3 linked regions of the Dongshaea marina genome follow. The protein of the gene in region 2 interacts with the protein of the main gene of each other region in a pairwise test. Links are inferred from orthologs where the notes say so. Each region holds a gene or a part of one and is shown on either strand. Other genes may lie near its edges. The genes, in order: DB847_RS02035, DB847_RS11975 and DB847_RS15740.

Region 1 (5,989 bases), 2.1 Mb from region 2 along the record:
AGTATCCGGCCAGGCCCCTGTTAGAGGATCTTTAGATGGTTGTCAGATTTATTACCGGCTGGGGGCGTATCGGAGTTCGCCGGATTACAGCCTTTGGTCGTAGCGGATTCATGCTTTGGCATGCGCTGCTTGGAAAACCCGAGCCGGCGAAACATTTTCCGCTGTTGATTCAGCAGATTTACGCCATCGGGGTTCGCTCGGTTGCGATCACCCTGGTTTCGGGGCTGTTTATCGGAATGGTTCTGGGGCTGCAGGGTTACAATGTATTGGTTAAATATGGCGCTGAGCAGAGTCTGGGGCCCATGGTTGCCCTGTCTTTGCTGCGTGAGCTGGGCCCTGTGGTGACCGCCCTGCTGTTTGCCGGTCGTGCTGGCTCGGCCCTGACGGCTGAGATTGGCCTGATGAAAACCACCGAACAGCTCTCCTCGCTGGAGATGATGGCGGTGGATCCCCTCAGGCGGGTGATCTCGCCTCGTTTCTGGGCGGGTGTATACAGCATGCCGATCCTGGCCTTCATGTTCTCCGTGGTCGGGATCTGGGGGGCTCAGCTGGTCGGTGTCGATTGGCTCGGGGTTGATAATGGTAGTTTCTGGTCGGCGATGCAGGCGGCGGTGGATTGGCACGAGGACATAGTCCAGGGCTTTGTGAAGAGCGTGGTGTTTGCCATCGTGGTGGTTTGGATAGCCCTGTTTAATGGTTATGATGCTCAGCCTACATCGGCTGGGATCAGTGATGCAACGACACGTACCGTGGTGACGGCGTCACTGGCGGTGCTTGGTTTGGACTTTGTTTTAACAGCGATCATGTTCGGGTGAGATGAATGAAATTCAGTAAGATTGAGTTTGGAGTTGGCTGTTTTATGATCGCCGGGGTGATCGCTGTGTTGATCCTGGCAATGCGGGTTGCCGGGGTCGAGTTCGGCAACAATAATCACAGCTACCCCCTGTATGCCAAGTTTAATAATATCGGCAGCCTCAAGGTGCGGGCCCCGGTCAAGGTTGGTGGTGTGGTGGTTGGCCGGGTGGCCACCATTAGCCTGAGCCCCAAGAGCTTTGAGCCCAGAGTCGAGATGATGATCAATGATAAGTACCACTTCGCAGAGAGCAGCAGTGCTTCGATTCTGACGGCAGGTCTTCTGGGAGAGCAGTATATTGGGCTGACACCGGGATTTGTTGACGAAGATATGGGGGTCGGCATGCTTAAGCCTGGCGGCACCATTGGGGATACCAAATCGGCGCTGGTTCTGGAGGATCTCATCGGCAAGTTCCTCTATTCCAGTAACAAGAAATAAGGAAGCATAATCATGATAAAGCGACTTATTCAGGGGATGACTCTATTGCTGGCATTTTGCATGCTGGCACCGGCCCAGGCTGAAACTTACCCGGCGACCCCCTATCAGGTGATCAAGGTTGCGGCCGATAAAACGTTCCAGGATATCGATCAGCACCAGGATAAGATCAAAAACAATGTTGGTGTGCTACGCACCATCATCCGTAACGATCTGATGCCCTACGTGGATTACAAGTATGCCGCCTATTTTGTGGTGGGTGCCCAGCTGCGGGGTACCACCAAGGATGAGCGCGAAAACTTTGCCAATGCCTTCAGAGATTACATCATCGAGACCTATGCGAACGCTCTGAGTAAGTATTACTCCAATCAGACGGTGAAGGTGCTTGAGCCCAAGCAGCCGAATAACGGCAAAATCGCCATGGTTGAGGTCGAGGTACATCAGGGCGATCAGGCGCCGATCGAGCTGCAGTTTACCCTGCGTAAAAACAAGCGCACCGGTCAGTGGAAGGCCTTTGACATGGTGGCTGAGGGAGGCATCAGCCTGCTGACCACCCAGAAATCTGAGCTGGCGCCTCTGTTGCGTGAGAAGGGAATTGTGGCGGTGACCAAGACTCTGGTTGAGCGGCAAAAGGCCCTGGCGAACGGTAAAGCTTCTGATAGCAAGGCTTCGGCATGACGGACAGGATTGAGCTTCCGGCGATTTTAACCCGGGAAGCGATTCCCGGACTCTGGTCCCAGCCATGGGCTGAGTGTGTGTCCATGGATCTTCGTCAGGTGACGGAGCTGGATTCGGCCGGGGTTGGATTTTTGGTGCATTGGGCGGCTGAGCGGCGGCGGCGTAATTGCTCCGCCACCGTGATCGGTGGACCGGAAACGTTTGATAACCTGACTGCAATTTATGGGGTCAGTGAACTTTTTTCCAGGCAGTCGGATTAATAGGATATTTAAGATGCAACCAGATGAGATCAAAGAGATTTTAAATAAAGAACTGTCATTGGATGAGCTGATGGTTCGTGGTGAAAATGGTCATTTTGAAGTATTTGCTGTCTCTGCACAGTTTGCCGAGATGAGCCGGGTGAAGCGTCAGCAGCTGATCTATCGTCCACTGGCAGAACATATTGCGAGTAATGCAATTCATGCATTGAGCATCAAAACCTTTACCCCTGAACAGTGGCAGCGTGATCGCAAGCTACTGATGATGAGCTGAGAAACGGATAATGGATAAATTTAAGATTAACGGGGGAGCACCACTGCGTGGCGAGGTGCGGATCTCGGGTGCGAAAAATGCGGCCCTGCCGATCCTGTTCGGAACCCTGTTGTGTGATGAAGAGGTCACCCTGAGTAACGTCCCTCATCTCAAGGATGTGAATACGACCCTGAAACTGTTGGAACTGCTGGGAGCCGAAGTAAAGAGCAACGGTGAGATGACGGTTCTGACCGGGGCGGTGAATAATCACGTGGCTCCTTATGAGCTGGTTAAGACCATGCGGGCATCGATCCTGGCCCTGGGCCCGCTGGTGGCTCGCTTTGGCAAGGCGGATGTCTCCCTGCCGGGCGGCTGCGCCATAGGTGCGCGGCCGGTGAATCTGCATATCCATGGCCTGGAGCAGATGGGAGCTCGAATTGAGGTTGAGGGTGGCTATATTCGTGCCCGGGTTGATGGACGTCTCAAGGGCGCTCATATCTTCCTGGATACTGTGAGTGTGACCGGCACCGAAAACCTGATGATGGCGGCGGTGCTGGCCGATGGCCAGACGGTAATTGAGAACGCGGCCCGTGAGCCCGAGGTTATTGATCTGGCCAACTTCCTCAATGCCCTGGGAGCCAAGATCTCTGGCGCCGGAACCGCTACCCTGGTGATTGACGGTGTCGAGAAGCTGCATAGCGGACGCCACAGGGTGCAACCGGATCGCATCGAGACCGGCACCTTTCTGGTAGCGGCTGCGGTCAGTGGTGGACGGATCACCTGTACCGACACAGATCCCAAGCTGCTGGATGCGGTTTTGGCCAAGCTTGAAGAGGCAGGGGCCCTGGTGGAAACGGGTAAAGACTGGATCCGGGTGGATATGCATGAGCGTACCCTGCGGCCGGTCGATATTACTACCGCACCCTATCCCGCCTTCCCAACCGATATGCAGGCGCAGTTCACCTTGCTCAATGCGGTGGCGAAAGGCGCCGGTCGGGTGACCGAGACCATTTTCGAGAACCGCTTCATGCATGTACCTGAGCTGGTGCGGATGGGAGCGGACATTGAGCTGCAGGGCAACACCGCCATCTGCCGCGATTGTGAGTCTCTGTCCGGGGCACAGGTGATGGCGACCGACCTTCGCGCTTCTGCCAGCCTGGTGATCGCCGGGATGATCGCCAAGGGTGAGACCATTGTCGATCGCATCTATCATATCGACCGTGGCTACGAGCATATCGAAGAGAAGCTCAGGGGCTTAGGTGGCTCCATTGAGCGGATCAAGAGTGCTGCGGCTGAGGCTGCAGTAGCGATGGCGGAATAATGATTCTCCATTCGCTGGTGGTTTGATAAAAAAGCTCCCTCGGGAGCTTTTTTATTGCCTTGCTGGCGGTAGGTTTCAGCTCGTTGAGCTAATGTCCTGCGGACTGGGGGAGGTATGTCCTTTGGACAGATATTTATGGCTTCGCCATCTGTGTCGGGTAGCCGACGGCGGGTCAAGGAGAGAACGCCTCTCTCCTTAACAATCCTCCGGTGCCCCTGATCTCACTTGATCCTCAGTGAACCCACAGATTGAAGCGTCGCTTAGACGTTACATCCCTGTAACGGCTAAGCTCTCGTGGCACCCATGCCCCTCAACTTCCATCTCCAACGCTTCACTTCGTCGCTCGCTAACGGGGAGAAAAAAATCCCTCTGCGATTCAGAAGGAGGGAGCGGATGTTAGCCATTAGAGAAGCTTCCTGTAAAACTGAATAGAGAAGATGGAGAGCTTGATGCAGGGGAAGGGAGTTGACTGAGCAAGCATTACTGGCCTTAGCCGCAGATGCCGTTTTGCTGATACACCTGGCCGTGGCAATCTTTATTGTTTTTGGCCTGTTGCTGATTTACCTCGGTTATTTTTTGCAGTGGCTGTGGGTGAGAAACTTCTGGTTTAGAGTGGCTCATCTTCTGTGTATCGGCATAGTGGTGGTTCAATCCTGGCTGGGTGAGATCTGCCCTCTCACTACCTGGGAGATGGCCCTGCGCGCAAGAGCGGGGGAGGTAGCCTATTCGGGCACTTTCATACAGCACTGGATGCAGTACCTGCTTTACTACAATGCACCAGAGTGGGTTTTTACGGTCAGTTATACCATGTTTGGCTGCCTGGTGGTTGCCAGCTGGTTTATCGTATCTCCAACTAGAAACTCTAACTGAAAATCGCTCTATCTTTTCCGCCGATCAATACCGGCTATTGTGTTTTTGGCACAAACGAGCCGTCTGCAGGATAAATCCAAATGCCTTATGGATGATTCAATGGCATGCTGTTCATGCGTATAATTTCAGGCTGAAATTATACAGGGAGTCGTTATGAGCGAAGTGATCAGTCAGTGGCGACCCAGCCACTATAACAAGCATGCCTTGGTGCAGTATGAGCTCTCCTTGGGCATGATAGAGAGTTTCAATATCCAGCGGCATGAAACCATCCTGGATGTAGGCTGTGGGGATGGGCGGATCACCCATGAATTGGCATTAAGGGCTGATCAAGGCCTGGTTGTCGGGGTTGATCGCACCCGGGAGATGATCGACTTTGCCCGCCAGCAATGGCGCGATATTTCATCGCTAAGTTTTCAGCATCAGGATGCAACCGAGCTCAATCTGGAGCAGCAATTTGATCGGGTGACGAGTTTCAATTGCCTGCACTGGATCCGCGAGCTGCCTAAAGCCTTGGCCGGGATCTCCCGGACTCTAAAGTCCGGAGGCAGCTTTGCTGGATTGGTTTACCCCCGCTGCGAAAACCTGTGGATCCCGGCCGAAGAGCTTGAAACCTCGCCTCGCTGGTCCGATGCTTTTCAGGGCTTCATCAATCCCTATGAATTTGATGATGCCGATGGCTACCGGGCCAAGTTGGAACAGGCTGGTTTTTGTGGCATTGAGATGGTGCAGGAGACCAAGCGGCGTGAGTTTTCCTGTCCTCAGGAATTTATCTCTTACATGCTGAGCTGGTTACCCCATCCGGCCCAGGTGGATGATCCTGAAAGCTTCATGGCTGACTGGTTGGCACGTTACCAGGCCTTGACCGGGCAAACGGATGATTATGTCTATATGGATTATCAGGTGCTTACTTTTATCTGTCAGAAGAGTTCCTCAATAGATGAATGTTGAGCGCTTTAGGTGCTAAAAGAGTTCTAAAAATAACTTACCTGAGCTGTGCTCTAATCGGCTTGGGAGGAAGGCTTCTAGCTACAAGCTAAGATGTCAGGAGGGTGTTCTTAGTTCAGCTATTTAAAAAGAGTCCTGGAGCTCGTTTCTGTTAGCTCATTCCTACACCAATCCAAGGCAGGCTCGGTGTCAGTGAAAAATTTTTTCCTAACCTTAGGCGTTGTTTCCAGTCTCTTTTTCATTAGCATTTTCTGGATTGACAGAGAGCAAACAAAAGCTTCACATACCTGATTGTGCTCCTCCATCCACCGGGCAAGCCCATATATGTGCTCCCATATATCTGGTGGAGATAGTTCCCACTGACTCAAGTCTGTTAC
Region 2 (5,752 bases):
ATATACATCATTATGATATATGTTTATGATGTCTTATCTATCATCCACAGACCCTCAGCATGGCAAAAGAGAAACGCACTCGCTACGCAATCCTGGGAACTCTCAGCCGGGGAGCCGCCAGCGGTTATGACATCAAGAAAACCATGGAAAACACCACAGAGTATTTCTGGCATGAGAGTGATAGCTCTATCTATCCAGAGCTTAAGCGGCTTCTCAGTGAAGGAATGGTGAGTTGCGAGGAGCGTAAAACCCAGGGCTCCAGGCTCAAAAAAATATATCAGATCACTGACGCGGGCCGTGAGCAGCTACATGAATGGTTGCTGGAGGAGCCGGTTATTTTTAATCCCAGAAATGAGCTGATGCTCAAAGTCTTCTTTGGTTTTAATGTCGATCCCAGTGTCACAGTAGAACATCTTCAGGTATTTCGGCTGCGGGTGCAGCAACGGCTTCGCACTCAGCGACGTTGTCAACAAGAGCTTGAAGCGAGCGAGCTTAAAGGCGAACGGCTAAGCCGCTATCTCACTCTCAAGGCCGGGGTCCATTTTACCCAGGCCCAACTCAAATGGATTGACGAAGCTCTGGAGTTGCTCAATGGCGGCTGATAACCACAACTTAATGGCCAGCACAGGTAAACTGGGCCGTTTTGCATTGCCTATCATAGGTATGGCACTGCTTAACATGGCGGCTAACTTTGTTGGAATGTTGCTGGTTGCCCGCTATGGTAAAGTGGAACTCGCAGCAGGCTCGCTGGGGGTTGCAACCTTCATTACCATCATGACGGTTTCCAGCACCACGCTATATTCTGTCGGGATCCTGGTGGGACATAGCAGGGGGCAGAAGCATAGTAATGACCAGGTTGGAACCTGGGTCAAAAATGGCTTTTGGGTCGCACTGGGGCTGGGAATTCCCTGCGCCCTGTTGATCTACCATGGCGACACGATCCTCCAGCTCTTTGGTCAATCACAGGTTCTGATCGATAGGGCCCGTGGTTATCTTCATTATGCAGCACTATCTTTAATTCCGACTCTGTTTGGCCTGGTGATCTCACAGTTTTTTATCGGAATTGGCAGACCACAAATTACCCTGATCGCATCTGCAGTTCGCCTGCCACTGATCATCATCCTCTTTTATCCTTTGATTCTGGGCTACGGAGGAGGGGAGCCGATGAAGCTGGCCGGGATCTCTGCAGCAACCCTGGTGGTGCAGATCCTTTACTGCATCATCATGTTGCTCTATATCCACTACTCACCTTCGATGCGCGGCTTTGGGATCTTCAAGGCTCCCTTTGCCCCGAGCTGGGAGCATTGTAAAAAACTGTTGGTGATTGGACTGCCTATCGGGATCCAGTTTGGCGGCGAGCTGGGGGCGATGACGGTCTCAACCTACATGATGGGGTTGTTCGGGGTCACTGCCCTGGCTGCCACCCAGATCGTTTCCCAATACACCATGCTGGCGGTGATGATCACCCTTGGACTGTCTCAGGCGATCTCTGTTGTGATCAGTGAAGCCTATGGCGCTGGAGATTACCCGCTGATCCGAAACTACATCAAGGCTGGGTTTATCCTGCTGCTGAGTTTTTTTGCCATAGTGATCGCACTGTTTCTCTATGAGCCGCATCTGTTTATCGGTATCTATATCGATGTTCACCAGCCGGGCAACGCCGCCGTAGTCTCGCTGGCAGTTCTGTTATTTGCCGTCGCGGCTGTGGCCATGCTGATCGATGGCATGCGCAACCTGTTATCCGGTGCGCTTCGGGGACTGCATGACTCCAAGGCTCCGATGTGGATTGGGGTGTTCTGCCTGTGGGGCTTTTCGCTGCCGATGGCCTACCTGGTTGCCTTCAGACTCCATGAGGGCCCGGTTGGGTTACGCATCGGCTTTGCGCTTGGATTTGTCATCGCAACGCTACTGTTAGTGGTGCGTTGTTGGCATCGCTTGTCAGGCTCAGGTAGCTCTTCGAAACCGATGATATCAGAGATAACGAGCTAACTGGTCACAGGGGTTCCATGGACGGATACACACCCTGTTGGTGAGACGTGAAATCAGACATCAACAACAGATGTGAAACACGACCTCCTTTTTTATCCCCCGAGCGCGTTAAGCTCAAACAAGAGTTCTCTATGTCAGAAATAGTTAACAAAATCTTATTCTGGGCATATAAAAAAACACCTTCCATTGGGAAGGTGTTTTGGTATCTCGCAAAAGATTCAGAGGTTAGCCAGCCAGGTTTTTCGCAACGAAATCCCAGTTGACCAGCGCCCAGAAGCCATCCATGTAGTTCGGGCGAACATTACGATAATCGATGTAGTAGGCGTGCTCCCAGACATCGACGGTCAGCAGTGGGGTGTCACCATCGGTTAGCGGGGTTGCCGCATTGCTGGTATTGACGATCGCCAGTGAACCGTCGGCTTTTTTCACCAGCCAGGTCCAGCCGGAGCCGAAGTTATTGACAGCGGAGTCAGTGAACTTGGCCTTGAAGTCTGCAAAAGAACCAAAAGCAGTCGCGATCGCATCAGCAACGGCGCCTGTAGGCTCACCACCAGCATTCGGTGCCAGGCAGTTCCAGTAAAAGGTGTGATTCCAGACTTGAGCGGCATTGTTAAAGATGCCACCGCTGGAGCTTTTTACGATCTCTTCCAGAGACTTAGCCGCAAACTCGGTGCCTTCGATCAGGCCGTTGAGTTTAACCACATAGGTGTTGTGATGCTTACCGTGATGATATTCAAGGGTTTCTGCCGAGATATGTGGTTCCAGAGCGGTTTTTTCATAAGGCAGTGCAGGAAGTTCAAACGCCATTACTATTCTCCATGTACGAATCGCTCAAAAGAGGGATTTATCCCTTTCTTGAGACAACAAACAGTTGTAGATTATTAGAGTCGTGTTAACGTGCCGTGGCATTGTATCAAGAACCCAAACTGCGTTACAATATTTTTCCGATTCAGGCAATGATCTGGATCAATTTTAATCAATCTATACAACCTAAGCTATGATACTGCTGCGGTGAGGAAATCAATGGATACTATCGAAAAGATTAAACAACAGATCGGCGAAAACCCTGTCATCCTGTATATGAAAGGTTCGCCCAAGTTTCCAAGCTGTGGATTCTCTGCCCAGGCCGTTCAGGCGATCATGTCCTGTAACCATCCTTTCGCTTATGTTGATATTCTTCAGCATCCTGATATCCGGGCCGAACTACCAAAATATGCCGAATGGCCAACCTTCCCCCAGTTATGGGTTGAAGGGGAGCTGGTCGGTGGCTGTGACATCATTATTGAGATGTTCCAACAGGGTGAGCTGCAGACCCTGCTCAACGAAACTGCTCAGAAGCATCCTCAGGAGAGTTAATGCTCCAGAGCCGTTAGCAGCTACCAGTTAAGGGAGCCAGGCTCTGTTGATGTTTGATGTTTGATGTTTGATGTTTGATGTTTGATGTTTGATGATTCAATATTTGGAACGTTAACTGAACCTAAATAAAAGCCCTCGTTATCGAGGGCTTTTTTCTGGGGAATGGTTATTCCTGGTGGTCGGCTACGACGGGCCAGCCCCCCAAAGATTTCCAGCGATTGACGATCCAGCAAAAGAGCTCGGCGGTTTTTTCCGTATCATAGAGTGCAGAGTGCGCCTCTTTATTATCAAACTCGATGGCCGCGGTCCGGCATGCTTTCGCCAGCACGGTTTGCCCTAAGGCTAAACCTGACAGGGCCGCCGTATCAAAGGTTGCAAAAGGGTGGAAGGGGTTTCGTTTTATCCCGGCTCGTTGAGAGGCCGCCATCACAAAGCCATGATCAAAGGATGCATTGTGGGCGACCATCACCGCCCGATGGCAGCCACTAAGTTTTAATTTTTTCCTGACTACCTTATAGATCCCACTCAGAGCTTCTTTCTCGGTTACAGCGCCGCGCAGGGGGTTATAGGGGTCGATACCGGTAAACTCAAGGGCTGATTTTTCCAGGTTGGCTCCCTCAAAAGGGGCCACGTGATGATGAACGGTTTCATCTATCATCAGTCGGCCAGACTCATCCATCTTCAGCGTTGTCGCGGCGATCTCCAGCAGCGCATCGGTCGATGCGTTAAAACCTGCTGTTTCAACATCGATAACCACGGGAAAATAACCACGAAAGCGTTCCTTGAGGAGATGGCTTGGCTCTATTGTCTGATTCATAAACTCTTCATTAAAGGCTGTCGAAGCGAGCATTATCTCAGAAATTGAAGACAAGCTAAAATCCTCAATTCAGGCTAAAGTTACATTGATGGCAGCCGATCTAGAGTGTGATACGTCCGTCACCGGAGAGCCGTTTTGAAACCGATCCCTGTTGCAGCCTTTGCTGCGGGAGTGTTGTTATCCTGTAGTGCCGGGGCCCAATACCGTCAGTACAGCGCTCCCATAGAGAATTCGCAATGGCGTCTGAGTTCAGATACCGCGCTTCGTTGCCAGCTGGAGCATCCGATCCCGCGCTGGGGCAAGGGGGTATTTGTCAGCGAGGCGAACAAAAAGATAAATCTCTCCTTCAAACTAGTCGGTAAACGTCAACACCCCCAAAGTCAAACGGCCCTTCTCAGAGCCTCGCCGCCCAGTTGGCGTCCGGGCGACCCGGGAGAGCGCTTTGCAACCATCAATTTCTACCGGCAGTTCGATGGCTCTGTCTCCGGAGAGGCCTCCTGGCAGATGCTTGAAGCGCTGGATTCGGGTCTCTATCCCTCGTTTGTATTCCGTGACTGGTATCGCTCGGAGCAGTGGAGCGAAGTTTCGCTGTCTTCGGTGCGCTTTCACACTAAGTACAATGCATTTTTAGATTGTGTGTCGAGGCTCCTTCCTTATTCTTTCAAAGACATTCAATTTACTGTGCTCAATTATCGAAAAAATAGCGCCCAGCTCACTCCACATTCGGCACAACGACTACAGATGATCGGTGATTACCTTCAGGCTGCGCCGAATATTCGGGTGATGCTGGTCAGTGGCTATAGTGACAGCTACGGCGGTCGGCACCTTAACCTTAAACTTTCTAAAAAGCGTGCCGAGTCGGTCAAAAACTTTTTTGTAAACAATGGGGTGGATGCCAGTAAGATCAAGGTGCATGGGTATGGTGAGAAGCATCACATCGCCCCCAATGATAATGTGCTGGATCGGGCGAAGAACCGTCGTGTTGTGATCTCAATCGAGGCCGATACCCTGATCTAACCAGGCAAATTTAAATCCAAAAGGCCACCACTGTGGCCTTTTTTGATCCATCGAGATGATGAGGGGCTTATCTGACAAAGGTTCTAGCTACCCAATCCCTGCGCCGCATCTTTTTTGGCAATGAGCTCAATCTTATAGCCGTCGGGATCTTCGACAAATGCGATCACTGTGCTGCCGCCAAGTACCGGCCCGGGCTCGCGGGTTATCTTGCCTCCGGCCTCCTTGATCTGCTCACACTGTTGGTAAATATCTTCAGACTCTATTGCTATGTGTCCGTAGGCCGTCCCCAGATCGTACTTGTCCTGATCCCAGTTATAGGTGAGCTCCAGGACAGCTTCAGATGATTCATCTCCATAACCGACAAAGGCAAGAGTGTATCGATAGGATTCATTATCATTTTTTCGAAGCAGCTTCATGCCGAGAAGCTCGGTATAGAAATGAATGGATCTGTCCAGATCGCCAACGCGTAGCATGGTGTGCAATATTCTCATGATGTTCTCAGGTCTTTCATAAAGTTGTGCTTGCTAAGCTATCAAAAAATACCTGAGGACTAAAGATGATAGCGCTAAAAAA
Region 3 (5,770 bases), 870 kb from region 2 along the record:
ATGCGCCAGGAGGCGATTCCCTGGTAGATAAGGAACAGTCCGCCCAGGATCAACAGCAGGGTTGAGACCTCTCCCATGGAGCCTGGCATGTTTCCGATGAAAGCATCCCACCAGCTGATCGGCTGCTGAGTCACAGTATGCAGCAGCGCGCTGTGCCCTCCCTCCTGCCACTGGCTGAGCGCTGTAGCGCCGGAGAAGCCATCCACCGCGGTCCACACGGTTGCACCCGAGATCTGCGCCGGATAGGCGAAGAACAGGAAGGCACGCCCGGCCAATGCCGGATTGAGGAAGTTCTTACCGGTTCCGCCAAACAGCTCCTTGGCCACCACTACCCGAAGGTGATCCCAAGGGCCGCCTGCCACAGTGGTAGTTCGGGCGGAACTATCAGGGCAAACAGGATCGAGGTCACAAAGAAGCCCTCGTTGACCTCATGGCGACGCACGATGGCAAACAACACTTCCCAGAAGCCACCGACCACAAACACTGTGATATAGATGGGGAGGAAGAAAATAGCACCGATCAGCGCCATGCTTCCCCAGCCGGCTCCCGGGCCAATCTCAGCCCCCAGGGCCTGAGCCAGCGAGTAGTGCCAGTGACTGCTGATAAAGCTCGCAAGCTGCGCAGGATCCGGATACATCTGACCCAGGGCGATGACTCCCTGGTGGCCGATGTTGTACCAGCCATAGATCATCGCCGGAAAGACCGAGAGCCAAACCATAATCATGGTCCGCTTGAGATCCATGCTGTCACGCACATGGGCGTCGGCACGGGTGACCTCTCCCGGTGTATAGAGTATGGTGGCCGCCGCTTCATAGAGCGCATAAAAGCGCTCAAAGCGGCCCCCCGGCTCGAAGTGGTGCTCGAGCTTATCCAAAACCTTTTTTAAACTCATCGTCACCCCTCTCGCTCAATCTTGGTCAGACAGTCCCGCAACACAGGTCCATATTCAATTTTGCAGGGACACACAAAGGTGCACAGTGCCAGATCCTCTTCATCCAGCTCCAGGCATCCCAGGCTCTGCGCACCATCCGTATCTCCGGACAACATGTCCCGCAGCAACAGGGTTGGCAGAATATCCAGCGGCATCACCTTCTCATAGCTGCCGATAGGCACCATGGAGCGCACACTGCCCCGGGTCGAGGAGGTGAGATTAAATTTACGCCCCTTGAAAAAATGTCCAAAAAACGAGCGGGTTAGGGAGAATCGGTTAGAGCCAGGAGCGATCCAGCCGAGCAGCTCTCGTTCGCGATCTTCGGCGATGACTGAGATCTGTTGATGATAACGCCCGAGGTAAGCTTCGGCCTCTTTGGCCTGCCGGCCACACAGGACCGAGCCGGAGATCACTCGCAGCTCTCCCTCGGCCAGCTCTCCGGCGGTGAGCTCTGTAGTCGATGCTCCAAGGCGAGTCCGAACCAGCCTTGGCTGATTCACACAAGGGCCAGCCAGCGAAATAATCCGCTCAGGATTGAGCTTTCCTGTGACAAACAGCTGCCCCAGGGCGATCACATCCTGATAATTGATATACCAGGCGGTCTTGTGAGCGCTGACCGGATCGATAAAGTGGATATGGGTCCCGGGCAGGCCACTGGGGTGGGGACCGGTGAACACATGCTCCTCAACATTAGACAGAGAGCTGTGAGGCAGACTTCGTTCATCCTTACAGACATGGACTTTGCCCTCGGTCAGTCGGCTTAACACCGCAATACCGTTGATAAAGTCATCACCATGCTCCTTGATAATGAGGGAGGCATCCGCCGCCAACGGATTGGAATCCATCGCGGTGACAAAGATCGCCCTTGGGGTTGCATCAATTGCTGGAACTTTACTGTAGGGACGGGTTCTCAGAGCGGACCAGATCCCAGAGCTTTGCATCTGCGAGCGAGCCTTGCTCTCATCAAGAGAGGCCAGCTCTGCAGGGGTGTAGGAATCAAACTCTAAGCCATCATCAGACTCATCCACCTCGATCACCACGGATAACAGCGCGCGCTGTGCGCCGCGATTGATCTCCAATACCTTTCCCGAAGCGGGTGCAGTAAAAATCACTCCCGGATTTCGTTTATCTTCAAACAGGGCTTGCCCCTGCCGGACAGTCTCCCCCTCTCTGACCCGCATCGTAGGACGCATCCCTATATAATCCGAGCCAAGCACTGCCACTTTTGAAATCTTCGGACCTTCGTGAACCACCTGCTCAGGCGCTCCCGAGATCGGAAGGTTTAACCCTTTTTTGATTGTAATCATGCTCACCTATCCACTGCCATGTCGTGGAAACGGGAAGGAGAGGCGACATGAGCCATTGGGACTCCTTTCCCGCTAAATACGCTAGTGCCAGTCAAGCCGCGACCAACGCTTAAATCCAAAGTATCTTATAATATCACCGGTCACGCAAAAGCATCCATGTGAAACCAGTCACATCATCCAATATTCGTTGGCGTTATCCTCAAAAAGTATGCCACTTTAGGCATCACTGAAACTTAGATCCCACACAGGAGGGGGTTCGGGGTGCACTCCCCTGACGCAACCACTCCTCCTGGGTATAGGTGTGCATCGCCAGGGCATGGATGATCCCGGCTAGTTCATCGGCCAGGATCTGATTGACCTGCTTATGCCGAGCCAGTAGCCGTTTACCAGCAAAGGCTTCTGAGACGATGATCACCTTAAAGTGACTCTCGGCATCCGCAGGTCCCCGATGCATATGGCTCTCATTGATCACCTCCAGGTGGGAGGGTGACAGGGCCTCAGTTAACTTTTGTTCGATCTGTTGCTGCACAGACATTATGATTCTCCGAGCTTCAATTGACACAATCCCTATTTTAGCCTGATTTAAGCGCCAATCTTGGGTAAACTAGCGACCAATTTTACCCAAGCATCCTTTGTTATGAAAACTCAATTCCTCTGCGCCAGCCTGGAGCTGGATCTGTATCGCTACCCCAAACGTTCCAAAGAGACTCTGCAGGCCTGGGACTCTGCCGATGAATATCTGCTGGAGGAGCTCAGCGGTTTTGAGTTACAACAGGGGCAACCACTGCTGGTTTACAATGATCAATTCGGTGCCCTCACCTGCTCTCTCATTGCACAAAATCACCCGGTGACCCAGGTCAGTGACTCCTGTATCAGTGACAGGGCAACCCAGGCTAATCTTGCAGAAAACCAACTCCCCACAGAGTCGTTAACCCAGCAGGATCCGCTGAGCCCCCTTAAAGAGGTTGCCCTGGTGTTGTTAAAGGTTCCTAAAAACCAATCCCTTCTCGAGTGGCAACTTGCCAATTTGCAGCAGCAACTGCCAGCGGGCACCCGGATTATCGCCGCCGGTAAGGCCAAAGAGATCCACACCTCGACCCTGAAACTCTTTGAAAAGTACTTAGGATCAACCCATACATCCCTGGCCAAGAAAAAGGCGCGGCTGATTTTCAGTGAAATTGCTGAAAAAGAGCCTTTGCCCTTGCCCTCGCCTGTGGTGTGGCCCCTTGAGAAGAGCTCCTATCAGATCAGTAACTATGCCAATGTTTTTTCCCGCAACCAGCTGGATATCGGGGCGCGCTTTTTTATCTCGCACCTTCCAACCGGCTGCCAGGGCGATATCATCGATCTAGGCTGTGGCAATGGAGTAGTCGGCCTGATGGCGTTAGAGAAAAACCCCGAGGCAAAAGTTATTTTTGTGGATGAGTCAAAGCTGGCGGTTGCCTCGGCACGCTTTAATATTGAAAAAAACCGTCCCCAGGATCTGTATCGTTGTGAATTCCACGTCAATAACTGTCTTGATGATTTTGCCAAGGGAGAGGCTTCGATTGTCTTATGTAATCCCCCCTTCCATCAGCAGCAAACGATCACCGATCATATCGCCCGTCAGATGTTCCGCGATGCCCGCCAAGCCCTGGCTCGCGGGGGAGAGCTGTGGGTCATAGGAAACCGCCATCTTGGCTATCATATTCAGCTCAAAAAACTCTTCGGGAACTGCCAAAATATCGCGGGAAATAAAAAATTCTCTATCCTGAAAGCGTTACGTTAGCGATCGCACAAGCAGCTTAAAAAAAAGCGTCTACACTTGTCGGTGAGAGGTGAGCCGAACTGTGCAGTTTCCCGGTTTTTGAGGCTGTCAGGATGGCCACTTTTCATGAAAATCAGTACACCTACGCAAAATGGATCTTTGCTCGCTCGCAGTTTGAGCGGTTTTCACAAGCCTTGGTAACGAGGCGCTGTATCGAAATGGACTTCAACTCCCTGTGGCTTTAGCCCGGGGCGCGGGTGCGTTGGTTTTCTCGCTCAGGCCTTTGGTGTTCTGTTTGTCTTTACAGGCCTTGGTGATTCATCATTTGGAGCCTTTAGGAGTTTTATCATGAAAATCAACGATTATATTGAGCATCACAGCCAGCAGCTTGCCTGCTTCGTCTTTGCCTTCCTTGCCCATGAAATCGCGTTTCGCGAATTGCACAACTTTACCTGGAGTGCACTGGCTGAGTGGACACCACTTTGTGACGAGGATAAGCAGCCCGAATCGGATCAGGAGCGTGTCTTCTGGCACCTGTTGTATGAGTTACATCAATGGGATGAGGGCCAGCTATCGCAAGACAAGTGGCTTCGCTTACAACTTTGGAACTGTGCCCTGTTTCTCAATGGCCAGGGTAGCTGCCCCGCATACTGTGTTGGGACACGTCCTTAAGCCTTGAAGTACAAGGAGTTCTCCTCCAAAATGGGGAACTTTTAAGCTTAAGGATCAGAGCCATTAAGTCATTATCTCCTTCCTGGACACGCGCTGTCTTTGTTTACTTCGACAGGCGTGTCCGTTTTATGTTCGCCCTCGGCTTCTCCTCGGGACTACCGCTCCTGCTGGTGTTTGGCACCCTATCCTTCTGGCTCAGAGAAGCCGGGGTGAGTCGTTCCGAGATCGGTTTTTTCAGCTGGGTGGTGCTGGCTTACGGGTTTAAATGGGTCTGGTCTCCCCTGGTGGATCGCCTGCATCTTCCCCTGCTGACCCGGTTACTGGGACGGCGCAGGGGCTGGATGCTGCTATCGCAGCTGATGATTATTCTTGCCCTGTGCGGAATGGCCCTGAGCGATCCGACCACCCATCTGATCTGGTTTGCCCTGTGTGCCCTGCTGGTTTCCTTCTCCTCGGCGACCCAGGATATAGTGATCGATGCGTTTCGTATTGAGTCCGGATCTGAAAAACTCCAGGCGGCGATGGCTGCCGCCTATATGGCTGGGTATCGACTGGCGATGATCCTCGCCGGGGCCGGAGCCCTGGCGATTGCCGCCTGGGCCGGAAGCAATATCGGCTATAACCTCCACGGCTGGCAGGTGGCCTACTTCTGTATGGCTGGCTTTATGCTGGTCGGTGTCGTCACCACTCTCATTGCCAGGGAGCCAAAGATCGAAGAGAGGGCGATTGAGCAGGAGGAGGTATCGGTTCGTAAAGATCTCTTGGAGAAGGGCTACGGCAGGGTGAGCTCGACGGCCCTCGCCTGGCTGCATGGAGCCCTCTATGAACCCTTTGCCGACTTTTTCCGCCGCTATGGCTGGAGTGCGCTGCTGATCCTGGCCCTCATCTCAACCTACCGGATCTCCGATATCGTGATGGGAGTGATGGCCTACCCCTTCTATGTGGATATGGGCTTTACCAAGGAGCAGATCGCAACCGTAACCAAGGTTTACGGGGTGATCATGATCCTGGTGGGGGCCGGCATCGGTGGGATCCTTATTAACAAGCTTGGCACCCTGAGGATTTTGCTGGCCGGAGCGATCCTGACCGCGGCAACCAACCTGCTGTATGCCT

The links.
Region 1: the proteins of DB847_RS11975 (region 2) and DB847_RS02035 interact in binary tests that used the Escherichia coli proteins (3 or more experiments, as listed by UniProt). The link is inferred for Dongshaea marina from one-to-one orthologs.
Region 3: the proteins of DB847_RS11975 (region 2) and DB847_RS15740 interact in binary tests that used the Escherichia coli proteins (3 or more experiments, as listed by UniProt). The link is inferred for Dongshaea marina from one-to-one orthologs.

What each region holds. Positions count from the first base shown.
Region 1 is NZ_CP028897.1:387,321-393,309, forward strand. What follows is about bases 912-3,868. They hold DB847_RS02035 (BolA family protein), read left to right. Parts: upstream 912-2,239; coding sequence 2,240-2,497; downstream 2,498-3,868. Other genes in these bases: mlaD (outer membrane lipid asymmetry maintenance protein MlaD), read left to right, coding at 912-1,291; DB847_RS02025 (MlaC/ttg2D family ABC transporter substrate-binding protein), read left to right, coding at 1,304-1,966; DB847_RS02030 (STAS domain-containing protein), read left to right, coding at 1,963-2,226; murA (UDP-N-acetylglucosamine 1-carboxyvinyltransferase), read left to right, coding at 2,508-3,797. Also shown: lipid asymmetry maintenance ABC transporter permease subunit MlaE, read left to right, coding at 36-815; more of mlaD, read left to right, coding at 821-911; DB847_RS02045 (DUF2784 domain-containing protein), read left to right, coding at 4,263-4,667; DB847_RS02050 (class I SAM-dependent methyltransferase), read left to right, coding at 4,821-5,615; DB847_RS02055 (hypothetical protein), read right to left, coding at 5,732-5,989. UniProt on the Escherichia coli protein: Involved in cell resistance against acid stress.
Region 2 is NZ_CP028897.1:2,486,738-2,492,489, reverse strand. The notes cover bases 1,959-4,678. They hold DB847_RS11975 (Grx4 family monothiol glutaredoxin), read left to right. Parts: upstream 1,959-3,012; coding sequence 3,013-3,345; downstream 3,346-4,678. Other genes in these bases: DB847_RS11965 (flagellar protein MotY), read left to right, coding at 4,298-4,678; rnt (ribonuclease T), read right to left, coding at 3,512-4,162; sodB (superoxide dismutase [Fe]), read right to left, coding at 2,215-2,796; DB847_RS11985 (MATE family efflux transporter), read left to right, coding at 1,959-1,989. Also shown: DB847_RS11990 (PadR family transcriptional regulator), read left to right, coding at 60-602; more of DB847_RS11985, read left to right, coding at 592-1,958; more of DB847_RS11965, read left to right, coding at 4,679-5,179; gloA (lactoylglutathione lyase), read right to left, coding at 5,263-5,670. UniProt on the Escherichia coli protein: Monothiol glutaredoxin involved in the biogenesis of iron-sulfur clusters.
Region 3 is NZ_CP028897.1:3,357,926-3,363,695, forward strand. What follows is about bases 1,118-3,855. They hold DB847_RS15740 (BolA family protein), read right to left. Parts: upstream 2,774-3,855; coding sequence 2,462-2,773; downstream 1,118-2,461. Other genes in these bases: DB847_RS15735 (Na(+)-translocating NADH-quinone reductase subunit A), read right to left, coding at 1,118-2,238; DB847_RS15745 (methyltransferase), read left to right, coding at 2,876-3,855. Also shown: more of DB847_RS15735, read right to left, coding at 895-1,117; more of DB847_RS15745, read left to right, coding at 3,856-4,006; DB847_RS15750 (hypothetical protein), read left to right, coding at 4,334-4,657; DB847_RS15755 (AmpG family muropeptide MFS transporter), read left to right, coding at 4,786-5,770. UniProt on the Escherichia coli protein: Transcriptional regulator that plays an important role in general stress response. Has many effects on cell morphology, cell growth and cell division. Acts by regulating the transcription of many genes, including dacA (PBP-5), dacC (PBP-6), ampC and mreB.